Regions from separate parts of the Oikeobacillus pervagus genome, predicted to be linked through region 1. Evidence: riboswitches for the same ligand, from Rfam matches in the RefSeq annotation. Region 1 holds a riboswitch; each other region holds the start of a gene.
What was found. Region 1 has a riboswitch for S-adenosylmethionine ahead of J2S13_RS07575 (methionine ABC transporter ATP-binding protein). Riboswitches for the same ligand answer to the same signal wherever they lie in the genome.

Region 1 (4,559 bases):
TTACCTTAATTAAACCAGGAGCCTTGCATCTGGCTAATGGAGGGTATCTGATTTTACAGGCATCTGAACTTCTTCAGCAACCATATGCTTGGGGCTTGCTTAAGAGAATGCTGCAGACGGGCCATATTCAAATTGAGAATCTTTATGAAGTACAAGGAGCCTATCCTACAAGTGGGTTAAGACCAGAGCCCATTCCACTCCGTGTAAAAGTGATTATGATCGGCTCCTATTATTTATTCGATTTGCTCGCAAGCTATGATGAAGATTTTTATAAGTTATTTAAAGTAAAAGTTGAGTTTGATACAGAAATGACAAAAGACCGAGAACATTATGAACAAATGGCTTATTTCGTTAAGGACTATTCAGACCGAGAAGGATTACTCCCTTTTCATCGAAGAGCTGTAGTGAAGATTATGAACTATAGTTCGAGACTTGTGGAAGATCAGAGAAAATTATCGACTCGTTTCCAGGAGATTACTAAGCTGTTAGTGGAGTCTAGTTATTGGGCGAGCCGCGAAAATTCTCGATATGTAGATGATATTCATATTAAAAAAGCTCTTGATGAACAGATGTATCGTTCCAATCGAATATTTGAAAAGTATAAGGAAATGATTGTGAGCGGTACGATTATGGTGGATACAGATGGAGCTCGTGTTGGCCAAATTAACGGACTTGCCGTAATGGGAACGAGAGAATACACCTTTGGAATACCTAGTAAGATCACCGCTCAAACTTTCGCCGGAAGATCAGGGATCATGAACATTGAAAGAGAAACCTCTTTAAGCGGGCAAATTCATAATAAAGGATTATTAATATTAACAGGTTATTTATCAGGCTTATTCGCAAAAAATCGGCCAATTCCCCTTTCAGCAAGCATCACGTTTGAACAAACCTATCAAATGATTGATGGGGATAGTGCCTCAAGTACAGAACTTTATGTGTTACTTTCTTCCTTATCAGGAGTTCCGATTAAGCAAGGCATTGCTGTCACAGGATCTGTGAACCAATGGGGGGAAATTCAACCGATCGGTGGAGTAAATGAAAAGATTGAAGGATTTTATCATGTTTGTAAAGAAAAAGGGTTAACGGGTGAACAAGGTGTGATGATCCCGAAACAAAATATTCAAAACTTAATGCTCCATGATGATGTAATGGATGCGGTAGAAAAGGGATTATTCCATGTATGGGCGGTAGAAAATATTACAGAAGGAATTGAAATTCTAACGGGTGTTAGTGCTGGTTATCCCCTTACAAACTTAGGAGAATTCCAACCTGAATCTATTTTTGCAAAAGTAGCCGATCGTTTTGACCAAATGTATCAAGCAGCTCAAAAAATGAATCCGATGAAGAAGGAAAAAGAAGAATAGAAATTCATCAAGCACCCTTAAGATGGAGGGTGCTTTCTTAGCTTTTTAGAAAAAGATAAAATTTGAACAGAGTTTCCTTTATCTCAGTCAAAAACTACGAAGCCCGTCCGCCGATGGGCAGGCGCTTAGGCATTTGTAATGTCAAAAGTGAATCCTTTGCAATTATGAATCAAGTGAGTGAAAATAGAACATAACAATGAACAGTAAGGAGTGGTGGAATTGGATCTGGTTGAGGAAAAGGTAATCATTGTAGAAGGGACAACAGACAAAAGAAAAATAAAAACAGTCATTAAAGAACCGGTCGAAATTATTTGTACGAATGGTACCATCGGGTTAACCAAGATCGATGAATTGGTCGATGAATTATTAGGGCGAGATGTCTATATTTTGGTGGATGCCGATGATTCAGGGGAAAAGCTTCGCAAACTGTTCAAACAGGAATTTCCAGAAGCAAAGCATTTATACATTGACCGTATGTACAAAGAAGTCGCAACCGCTCCTTATTGGCATTTATGTTCGGTATTATTAAGTGCAAATTTGGATGTCCATTCCAAGTATGTAGAAAAGGATGAGAAATGATGGTGCAAGATTGGTCACAACAGCCTGTAGAACAATTACTAGAAGAACCTCCTCAACTAGTTTTATATTTATACACCCCCCTATGTGGAACATGCCAAGTAGCGGGGAAGATGGTTCAAGTGTTAAGTGAGCTCCTTCCTGGAATTCCTTTCGCTAAGTTAGATTTGAACTTCCATGAACAATTGGCAACCAAATACCTGATTGAGAGTGTTCCATGTCTTTTATTTTTTCAAGACGGAGAAGTAGTCGAGAAAATATATGCCTTTCATTCAGTTCCACATTTATATCATGTTTTAACGAAGTACCAATAGATGGTGCTTTTTTATTTGGTGTGGCCTCACTTTTTTTAGAATTATTTCGTCACGATTTAACATATTTCTCGGGAAATGTTTATCCCGCATTCAGTGGTGAATGAAGAACCCCCCACTGAATGCAGTTTCACTTTAATATTCCTAGACCGGCGCTTTTTATTTGTAGGACCTTTGGGGATTATGTCGTTTTGATTGGATGGGCAGAAAAATTGTCGAACGAAACATAAAGGTTTTTCCCCTCAACAACAGGAAAAAGGTAAGAAAGAAATCTGTTTGAGGTGAGGGTATGGAGAATATACTAAATCGCTTAAAAAAAGAATGTAGAAAAAGAAAACATATTACTTCTTTACTTCCAGAGCAATTTTTAGATGCCTGTATCCAATGTGAACAGCAAGCTTGGATCATTTCCTTTTCAGAGAATGAAATCATTTATTCCAATCATGTAGTTGACCATGTGCCAATTTTAATAGAGGGAAAGTATGCTTCTATTCAACAGGCCTTCTTGGGAAAAGAACGTTTGCAAACATTAGTGAAGAGAAAAGAATTAGTTTATCATGGCTCCTATCGATCACTCTTACTGCTGGAATCGATCCTATGGCTTTGCAAAGAATATGAATTAAAAAATGAACCTGCATAATTGAAAGAATGTTTTAAATAAATAAAAGGGTTGTGGAAAAAGTCTTGACACTATTCATCTAGGAATGTTAATATTACCATTAATCAAATCAATATAGTTGTATTTACTCTTATCAAGAGAGGTGGAGGGATGTGCCCTATGAAGCCCGGCAACCGTCAGTTTTTGAAAAGGTGCCAATTCACACAAAATTATTTTTGAGAGATGAGAGGAAGGTAATATCGTGATCGTTCGTTAAACCTTTCTGTCATTCGGCAGAAAGGTTTTTTTATTGAAGCTAATTTCAGGCAAGATGCTAGTGAAAGAGGTGGTCTAATGGAAACGAAAGATATCATTCATATTTCGCGTGTTAAGAAGATATTTTCTACGAAGAATGGTGAAATTACAGCGGTAAAAGATATTAATCTAGCTATTAAACAGGGGGAAATTTTCGGAATTATCGGATATAGTGGCGCAGGAAAGAGCACGTTAATTCGAATGTTAAATGGGCTAGAGATCCCAACTAGTGGGGAAATTAGCGTGGCAGATCAGGTTGTTTCGAAAATTAAAGGCGCTACATTAAGAAAAGCAAGGCAAAATATTAGTATGATTTTTCAACACTTTAATTTATTATGGTCGCGCACGGTAAAGGAAAATATTGCCTTCCCCCTTGAAATTGCTCGGGTTCCGAAAAAAGAAAGAATGCAAAGGGTCAATGAATTAATAAAATTAGTCGGCCTAGAGGGACGTGGAGATGCTTATCCTTCCCAATTAAGTGGAGGTCAAAAGCAAAGAGTCGGGATTGCTCGGGCATTAGCTAATAATCCCAAGGTGCTCTTATGTGATGAAGCGACATCCGCTTTAGATCCACAAACAACCGATTCAATATTAGATTTATTAGTGGATATTAATGAAAGATTAGGATTAACGATCGTTTTGATTACACATGAGATGCATGTCATAAGAAAAATTTGTCATCGTGTCGCAGTGATGGAGCAGGGAACAATCGTTGAACAGGGTCCAGTACTTGAAGTCTTTAAAAAACCAAAACAACCGATCACCAAACGGTTTGTACAACAAGTGGCTGAACCTGAGGAATCGAAGGAAACCATTGAAAATCTACTTGAGCGTTATCCTTCTGGAAAAGTCATTAAGCTTTTCTTTTTGGGTGAAACAGCTGAACAACCGATCATTACAGAGATTGTCCGTCAGTTTAAAGTCTCCATTAATATTGTTCAAGGGAAAGTATCGCAAACACAAAACGGAGCGTACGGAACATTGTACATCCATATCAATGGAGATGAAGCGGAACTTAAAAATGTCATTTCATACTTAGAACAACATAAAGTAGAGGCGGAGGTCATCACCCATGCTTAAGGAATGGTTTCCAAACGTAGATTGGGCAATCATGTGGGAAGCCACATGGGAGACCTTATATATGACAGGAGTAGCGGTTGTTGCGACTTTTATCCTTGGAATTATTTTAGGTTTATTATTATTCCTAACATCTAAAGGGAATATGTGGGAAAACAAAGCGGTGTATGCTGTAACAGCAGCATTTGTAAATATTTTTCGTTCGATTCCATTTATTATCTTAATCGTTCTATTGATTCCATTCACAAATGTGATTGTTGGAACGATCATCGGGGAAAATGCTGCATTGCCAGCCCTTATTATTGGAGCTGCTCC
Region 2 (4,559 bases), on a different contig from region 1:
GTGCTGTAATTGGAGCACTTACAGGGAGCGACTCCTTTATAAATGATTACCTATCTGAACCACTTTCTGAAGTCGCACCTTCTAAGGAGGTGAAGTAAATGAAAGATTCATTGCCAAAACTCCCCCTTGCCGATTGGGTCGATGCGGGAATTGAATGGTTAACGACTAATTTTAGTGGGGTATTTGATCAAACGTCCCTTTTTTTAGAGACAACGGTTGAATCACTCGTTTCCTTGTTAAATATCGCCCCTTCTATTTTTCTAGCCATCATCATTTCACTTATAGCTTGGAAATTTGCTGGGTGGAGAATCGCCTTATTTTCTCTAATTGGATTGTTATTTATTGATTATTTAGGTTATTGGGAAGGAATGCTAGATACACTTGCCCTTGTGCTAACATCAGTCCTTCTATCAACCATTATTGGCATTCCATTAGGGATTTGGGCTTCTCAAAATGAAACCGTCCGCCATATCATTACACCATTACTAGATTTCATGCAGACGATGCCGGCATTCGTTTATTTATTACCAGCCATTTTCTTTTTTAACATCGGAATGGTGCCAGGTGTAGTGGCTTCGGTCATTTTTGCGATGCCACCTACGATACGCTTAACGATTTTAGGAATTAAGCAAGTGCCTGAAGATTTAATTGAAGCAACCGAAAGCTTTGGTTCAACCACAGGTCAAAAACTAATGAAAGTACAACTTCCATTAGCCATGCCTACCATTATGGCTGGATTAAACCAAAGCATTATGCTCGCCCTTTCCATGGTCGTAATCGCCTCCATGGTGGGAGCACCAGGCCTTGGTGCAGAAGTGTATCGAGCCGTTACACAGTTACAAATCGGGACCGGTTTTGAAGCGGGACTGGCAATCGTAATCGTTGCCATTGTTTTAGACCGAATAACCCAAAATATCGGGAAGAAAAAACAAGGAGGAACCATTTAATGTTCAAAAATATTTTAAAAATAAGTGCTGCAGCCTGTTTAACAATTGGTCTAGCTGCTTGTTCAAGTTCAGATGAAACGAGTAAATCTAAGGATGAGAAAGCTAGCTCTGTTGGTGAAAGTGTAGATTACAAAATCACCGGAATTGACCCAGGTGCGGGAGTAATGAAAGCAACCGAAAAAGTAGTCAAAGAATATGAATTAAATGACTGGGAAATTGTTGAGGGATCAGGAGCCGCAATGACAGCAGCCTTAAAAAAGGCCTATGACAAAGAGGAACCTATTATCGTTACAGGGTGGATTCCTCACTGGAAATTCTCAAAATTTGATCTTAAATTTCTTGAAGATCCAAAAGGTGTTTATGGCGAAGAAGAAAATATTCATACGATCGCAAGAAAAGACTTGAAAAAAGATCTACCAGAAGCCTATAAAGTGTTGGATCAATTTAACTGGACATCAGACGATATGGGCGAAGTCATGGTGAAAATTGAAGATGGCATGAAACCAGATAAAGCCGCTGAACAATGGATAAAAGACAACAAAAACCTTGTTCAAAAATGGACAAAAGGGGTAAAAGAAGTAAAAGGTAAAAAAGTCGAATTAGCCTATGTAGCATGGGCAAGTGAAATCGCCAGTACAAATGTTCTTGCAAAAGTGTTAGAGGATCTTGGCTTTAAAGTAACATTAAATCAAGTGGAAGCAGGTCCAATGTGGACAGCCGTAGCTGATGGTAGTGTTGATGCTTCCGTCGCAGCATGGCTTCCAGTGACACATGAAGATTATGCTAAGAAATTCGATGGTAAATTTGAAGACTTAGGGGCAAACCTAGAAGGAACTAAAATCGGCTTAGTTGTTCCAAGTTATATGGACATCAATTCTATTGAAGATTTAAAATAATTAGGTACAAGGAAACCACCATCAAGGTGGTTTCTTTCTGTTTGATGGAAAATTCCCCTCTGCAAGATTGCCCTTTATATTTCACATCGATTGTCTAATCTCCCCCTTCCTTTTCCGACCTCCCTCATACCGATCCAAAAGTTTAGGAGATTTTTGAACTAGCTAAGAGAAATCTATCGCCTCCGGACGTCCGGTCAGCAAAAAATTATTTTTTTTCTAACGGAAATCTTTGTTTCATCGTTTGATCAATTTGCACAATTTGTCCTTCATGAATCGTAATCTGAATCGTTCCAAATTCTATCCCTTTTAATGCTTTTAAAATAATATTGACCTTTTCCGTATCCTTTAAAGAAGGGTTGCCCATGATCATTCCCCCTAACCTTTCCCTATTCATGTAAAAACGACCCCTGAACAAGAGGCCGCAATCATCTCCCTTTCCTCTTATCTTTCAGGACGATTCCCTGCTGGATGAGGCACCAGTTAACATAGCTAATGGTTGCCGAGACATCATCGGTCCAGTTCCCTCCGTCTCTCTTTATAAGAGTGATCAATCATTGATTGTCTTTATTGTATGTTGACAATTCCTAGTTGTCAACTGTGTTTACTTAAATTTATAAAAAAATAGGAAATTCATAACAAAAGTCTCCGTTTACAGACGATTGAAAAGGGATGTTCGCCGGTGAACATCCCTTTTTTTGCATTTGGATTGTCTTTGTTATGTTGATTTGAGTGAAAGTAATGATATTGAGGTGATAAATTTAGCATATTTCCCGTTCCTGTTTGGGCTTATTCTAAGTGGAATTGGTGATTTCATAAGTCTTTTTAAGTTATATATCCCGTTATTTGTTATTTGTATATTAAAAATTAACTATATTGTTTAACTTTAGCAATCTTGCTTTTCATGAGCTGGATGGCTTCATTATATTCTTTTTCCAACTGGTCGATAATTTGGGCCGTTGTCTGGATTTCTCTTATGGCCCCCACTCCATGACCTGCTGACCAAATATCACGCCATGCTTTTGTGTTGGATTGTTTATGCATACTATCAAACTCAATTTTCTCTTTCTTCTCTAATTCCGCTGGGTCTAGGCCTGCGCGAATGATACTCGGTTTTAGCATATTCGCATTAACACCTGAAAAAGCATTCGTTAACATAATGTCCTCCTGAGTGGAGTCGACAAGCATTTGTCGATACTCATCATTAGCCATGCTGTCGGTTGCTACAATAAAGCGTGTCCCCATATAGGCGAAGTCTGCACCGGCTGCCTGAGCTGCTAATATCCCATATCCTGTCGAAATTCCGCCAGCCAAAATGATAATTCCATCCCAAAAAGAGCGGACTGTATCAACAAAAGAAAAACTATTGATATTTCCTGAATGTCCACCTGCTCCAGACGCCACCAAAATGAGTCCATCTACTCCAGATTCAGCTGCTTTTCGAGCGAATGAAGCATCACTCACATCTGAAAAAACAAGTCCACCGTAATTATGAACAACTTCCACTACTTTTTTCGGATTACCTAATGACGTAATCACAAGTTCAGGCTGATATTTACGTATCAAATTCAATTCTTCCTCTAGACGACTATATGAACTATGGACGACAATATTCATTGCCCATGGCGCTATTTTTCTATTGGGCTCTCGTTTTTTCGCTTCTGACAATTGTTCTGTTAATTGCCCCATCCATCCATCTAATTGTTCAATTGGACGAGCATTTGGTGCTGGAAATGACCCAATAATCCCATTCATACAACATTCCTTTACAAGATCTGGTCCTGAGACTAAAAACATTGGAGCAGATATTGCCGGCAACCTCATTTGACCTAACCAACGATTTAATAATTCCTTGCTCACATCTCTTCCTCCCTTAATTAGAAAATTCTGATAAATGAAATCTATCCTATTATAATTTATTCAATTATCCAGTTCAACTAATTTGTAAATCGTACTTTTATATGTTTTTGGAGCTTTAAATGTTTTTCAAGCTCCAAAAACTTTTCATTCATTTCCTCATATAAAGCCAATTGTTTTTTCCTATATGCATCAATCGTTCCGGTCGGATGAAGAGCTAAATTTATGTATTGTCGATAAAGGATATGTGCATCCAAAAGTAAAGAATAACATGTAATATAAGGCTCTGGTGGCTCTGGAAGATCCTGTAGTAGTTGGCTAGATGTTTCATATCCTTTCTGTAATTCTTGAATTTGTTCTGAATAATTGGTTTTTAGCTGATCCCAACTATTACTTTCCTGATAAAAAAGAGGATTCTCCGGAGGATTTCCAATATTCTTCTCGTAATGTTGTATTAAATCATTTGCAAGTTTTTTATTTCGAGCCATTAACAAATAAATATGATTCATTTTCCTCACATATCTCTCCTCTTTTCTTTCCACCGAAAAAGGACTGAAAATAAGAAAGATGATTATTACCAATAAGATAAATAACACCGTAATCATGACGATTTTCCTTTGCATTAACTTAGTTTGTAATTCAGCCATTTCCTGCACCTCTCTCTTCCCTGCCTATTACCCTATACCCATTCTTACGAAAAATTAGACGGAAAGTTTCATCATAAGGCGGATTAATTCAAAAAAAGGAGGGAAATAGGGGATATTTCCACATAATAGACAAAATTTCGATCTTTTTTTCTTTTCCATGTTAAAAAAAGGAGATTTGCTATGATTTTGTCTATTTTTATAGTATAGTATTTTCA
Region 3 (4,559 bases), on a different contig from region 1:
TCATCCGGTTAAGTGTTTCTTCGGAAAGTTTAATCCCGGGCACTTCGTTATGCAAAAATTCCGCATTTTGTGAACTTGTTAATGGCATAATTCCGATATAAATTGGAGTGGATAAATGCTTAGTTTTTTCATGGATTTCAATAATTTTTTCTTTCGTAAAAACAGGCTGGCTGATAAAGTAATCGGCCCCAAACCCAATTTTCTTTTCCAATCGTTTGACTGCTCGATCTAAAATGCGAACATTTGGATTAAAGGCAGCGGCAACTGAAAAATTTGTTTTTACTTTTAATGATTTCCCTGAAAAAGAAATCCCTTCATTCAATTGTTTGATTAGCTGGATGAATTCCAGACTAGAAACGTCATAAACAGAAGTGGCTCCTGGAAAATCCCCGACCTTTGTTGGATCTCCCGTAACAGCCAAAATATCATGAAGACCTAAAGTATGTAATCCCATTAGATGAGATTGTAGGCCAATTAAATTTCGGTCACGACAAGTGATGTGGACAAGCGGACGGATTTGATCATTTGACTTTAATAAAGTTGCCATCGCCATGTTGCTAATTCTTGGGGATGCAAGGGAGTTATCGGCCATCGTAATCGCATCAATTCCCGCTTCTTGTAAACATTTTGCTCCTTCAAAAAAAGATGTGGTGTCTAAATGTTTCGGTGTATCCAATTCAACGATGATAGAACGTTCATTTTTCGCTTTCTCATGGAGGGGAGGCACTGTCGATATTTTTCTGGATTTCACCAAAATTGGTGTTTTCTCTTTTACCTGCTTTTCTGTAATCGGATGTAACCCCTGTAAGGCTTTTTTCGCCGCAGCGATATGTTTCGGTGTAGTCCCGCAACATCCGCCAATAAGACGAGCACCTTCATTTCTTAGTTTAACAGTAGCCTTTCCAAAATAGTCAGCTTCTGATTCATAGACAATCCTGTCATCGACCACATCCAGAAGGCTTGCATTCGGATAAGCAGATAAGAAAGCTTTCTTTGGTAGGGCGACTTCTTCCAATGCTAGAATTGTATGATGTGGACCTAGTCGGCAGTTAACGCCAACGACATCCGCCCCCAAAGCTTCTAACTGGCATAAAGCGTCGTTTAATGGCAACCCATTTTGTAGCACACCTGGTTCATGCATCGACACTTGAGCGATGATGGGGAGATCGGTCATTTTCCGAGCTGTATGCACAACCGTTGTAATTTCCTCTAAATCATAATATGTTTCCAATAGAAGGCCGTCGATATCTTCGCTAAGTAAACTTTCGGCTTGTTCGCAAAAGGCGACCACAATCTCTTGAAGAGTAGCATCACTTTTTCGAACACCTCGAATGCCACCAATCGTCCCAAGAACGAATGTGTCATTCAATCCAGCTGCTTGCTTTGCAATTTGAACCGCTGCTTTATTTATTTTTTCTCTCTTATTTTCCAATCCGTAACGAGCTAATTTTAACGAGTTTGCACTATACGTATTCGTTTGGATGACATCCGCTCCTGCTTGAATATAATCTTGGTGAATCCGTCTAATGACGTCGGGCTGTGTTAAGTTTAATTCTTCATAACAAAAGTCAATCCCATATGAATAAAGGAGAGTACCGATTGCGCCATCAGCAGTAAGCACTTCCTCTTTTAGTCGATCCAATAGATTCAATCTCAGTCACTCCTTTTTCCAGATTTCAATAATAAAAAAAAGCCTTCTATAATAAGAAGGCTTGATTGGCTGTAATCATTTCCTCCTTATCTTCCAAACTACGATTGTTGTAGTTTGCTGGATTTAGCACCTGACCAATTGGCTGGTTGCTGAGGTTTCTTTGGGCCAGTCCCTCCACCTCTCTGGATAAGAACAACAATATTAATTTTGACTATAATCATATGCTATCTAGGATTAATCGTCAAGGTGTAATTTGAAATTTCTGAAATATCTTTATAAACCCCTTTTACTTCCTATCGGTTAACAGTATTTACAGAATTAGTTTTTCAAGGAGAAATCTTCTTGTATATCTTGAAAATTCAGGCTATTTAAAAGGGATTGATGAAACATGAAAAGACGTACTATACTATGTGTATATTTGAAATTCAGGGAAGTGCCAACTAAAGGCCCTCCTATTTCTTTGCAAAAGGCTTATTTTGTTCCTTTATTGAATCATAGCAGATTGTGATGGATCATCGGCGGAAAAATCAGATGGAACTTATTGTGAAACATCGTATTTTTTCCTGAAATCAACCATCTTTTAAAAAAAGTCATCGAGAAAGGAGGACATAAAAGATGAATCAGTTTCGCTATTCGTTATTTGTTTTGATTGGGGCATGTAGTTATGGGATCCATGCCTCTATTGTAAAACTGACGATTGCAGCCGGATTTACAGTCGGTCAAGTGACAGGAAGCCAGTACCTTTTTGGACTTGCCATGTTGATGGCTGTTTATTTTTTTACAAAAAGAGTAAAAATGAGTTGGAAGGATGTCAGTTCTTTAATGACGGTCGGGTTATTGCTTAGTGCGACGGGGATTTTTTATGGATTGAGTTTAGCAAGGGTACCGGCGTCGATTGCAGTTGTGATGTTATTCCAATTTACGTGGATTGGAATCTTAATTGAAGCGATTTATCATCGAGCAATGCCATCCAACCAGAAATTGATTTCTGTTGTTTTTTTATGGGCTGGAACATTGTTAGCTGGTGGAGTTGGTTCGACGAATTTTCAATGGGGAGAACATTTGGATGGTGTCGTATATGGGTTGCTTGCGGCGATCACGTTTGCACTGTTTATTTTTTACAGTGGGAAAGTAGCACCTGGTGTACCGACGATTCAACGAAGTGTTTTTATTACAAGCGGGGGGCTCCTTCTCGTTCTTTTCTATGTTTCACCGATCTTGATTGTAGATGGGGTCTTGACTACTGGATTATGGAAATATGGCCTATTATTAGGGATATTCGGAACGATCCTGCCAGTTGTCTTCTTCGCGATTGGAACACCTAAGATTGATTCAGGATTAGCGACGATTGTAGGGGCAGCTGAGCTTCCAGCAGCTATTGTCGCAGCTTTATTTATTTTGGGGGAAGCAGTTTCCTTCCTACAAATGACCGGAATCATGATTATCCTTATTGGGATTGCTATTCCACAAATTCATTTTCCAACCCATCGTCCGAAACGATCATTTTCAAGATAATAAATCATCCATCCTCATTGGCTAGTCCGATGGGGATTTTGCTTTTATTCTCAGAAAGATGGATATATAGGAAAAGAAGCGCCAGGTGATTAAAAAAAAGACTGCTTCACCTTTTGAAATAATCGGAAATAATATTTAAACTCGTCAAATAAAAGATGATCATGCTCAGAAAAATCAAAAGCGGTCAAAAATTGAGCTAATACATCTTCCTCAACATGATCAAGCATGGCGGAAATTTCAATCGGCCCCCTCAAAGAATCGTATAAATGGCCGCAATTACAAGTGTGAAATGTATAAGCGATTTGTTGTTCAGTCATCGATGAATCCTCCTTTGGTCTTATTATGTCCAAAAATACGGAGTTTTAACTTGATTATTCCATATAGGGGAAAAATGGGGGGCGGATTAGATAAATATGCAAGGAAATAGTCAAATGCCAGCGAACTAACGTCTCGAAATGTTCGGCGAAGAGGTGCACGGTGCAAATATCGTTAGAAGAAGCGCATAAAATCTCTGGAAATAGGCATATATGCTGGGAAATGGGCAAATCCGCATAGAACAAGTGCAAAAGCCCTCGGGAAATCATCAAATATCATTGGGAAATAAGCAAAACCCCGTGAGCAAGCCTCACAGCGATTAAAAAGTAATGTTCGGATGGGAGGTGCAAATATTGTGAGAAGAAGTGCATAAAATCACGGGAAATAAGCATATACACTGGGAAATGAGCAAATCCGCATAGAATAAGTGCAAAAGCCCTTGGGAAATCATCAAATATCATTGGGAAATAAGCAAAACCCCGTGAGCAAGCCTCACAGCGATTAAAAAGTAATGTTCGGATGGGAGGTGCAAATATTGTGAGAAGAAGTGCATAAAATCACGGGAAATAGGCATATATGCTGGGAAATGGGCAAATCCGCATAGAACAAGCGCAAAAGCCCTTGGGAAATCATCAAATATCATTTGGAAATAAGCAAAACCCCGTGAGCAAACCTCACAGCGATTAAAAAGTAATGTTCGGATGGGAGGTGCAAATATTGTGAGAAGAAGTGCATAAAATCACGGGAAATAAGCATATACACTGGGAAATGAGCAAATCCGCATAGAATAAGTGCAAAAGCCCTCGGGAAATCATCAAAAGCCTAAGGGAAATATGCAAATCCCTTAAACGAGCACCGGTATTTTTTAAATAAAAAAGCAAGTCCGCATGTAAGCGACTTGCTATCGTAAGGCTTTTTGTAATTTATTAATGATATTTAAGGATCGTCCTGTACCAATTACAACCGATTCTAGAGGGTTGGGGGCTAGGTGAACGGGAACAATGATTTCTTGACTTAACCACTCTTGCATTCCTTGCAGAAGTGAGCCACCGCCTGTTAATATAACACCTCGGTCAAC

Region 2: another riboswitch for S-adenosylmethionine. It lies ahead of J2S13_RS15210 (YezD family protein); the one in region 1 lies ahead of J2S13_RS07575 (methionine ABC transporter ATP-binding protein).
Region 3: another riboswitch for S-adenosylmethionine. It lies ahead of J2S13_RS09955 (bifunctional homocysteine S-methyltransferase/methylenetetrahydrofolate reductase); the one in region 1 lies ahead of J2S13_RS07575 (methionine ABC transporter ATP-binding protein).

Annotation. Positions count from the first base shown of each region.
Region 1 is NZ_JAUSUC010000015.1:23,491-28,049, forward strand. It holds gene J2S13_RS07555 (Lon protease family protein) at 1-1,367, shown strand, start outside; gene J2S13_RS07560 (toprim domain-containing protein) at 1,587-1,946, shown strand; gene J2S13_RS07565 (thioredoxin family protein) at 1,946-2,257, shown strand; gene J2S13_RS07570 (hypothetical protein) at 2,544-2,894, shown strand; SAM riboswitch class I at 3,001-3,102, shown strand; gene J2S13_RS07575 (methionine ABC transporter ATP-binding protein) at 3,222-4,247, shown strand; gene J2S13_RS07580 (methionine ABC transporter permease) at 4,240-4,559, shown strand, end outside.
Region 2 is NZ_JAUSUC010000061.1:1,623-6,181, reverse strand. It holds gene J2S13_RS15225 (quaternary amine ABC transporter ATP-binding protein) at 1-98, shown strand, start outside; gene J2S13_RS15220 (ABC transporter permease) at 99-947, shown strand; gene J2S13_RS15215 (glycine betaine ABC transporter substrate-binding protein) at 947-1,843, shown strand; gene J2S13_RS15210 (YezD family protein) at 2,049-2,207, opposite strand; SAM riboswitch class I at 2,282-2,387, opposite strand; gene J2S13_RS15205 (NAD(P)H-dependent flavin oxidoreductase) at 2,708-3,700, opposite strand; gene J2S13_RS15200 (hypothetical protein) at 3,778-4,344, opposite strand.
Region 3 is NZ_JAUSUC010000023.1:14,457-19,015, reverse strand. It holds gene J2S13_RS09955 (bifunctional homocysteine S-methyltransferase/methylenetetrahydrofolate reductase) at 1-1,651, opposite strand, end outside; SAM riboswitch class I at 1,735-1,844, opposite strand; gene J2S13_RS09950 (EamA family transporter) at 2,267-3,166, shown strand; gene J2S13_RS09945 (hypothetical protein) at 3,256-3,483, opposite strand; gene mreBH (rod-share determining protein MreBH) at 4,383-4,559, opposite strand, start outside.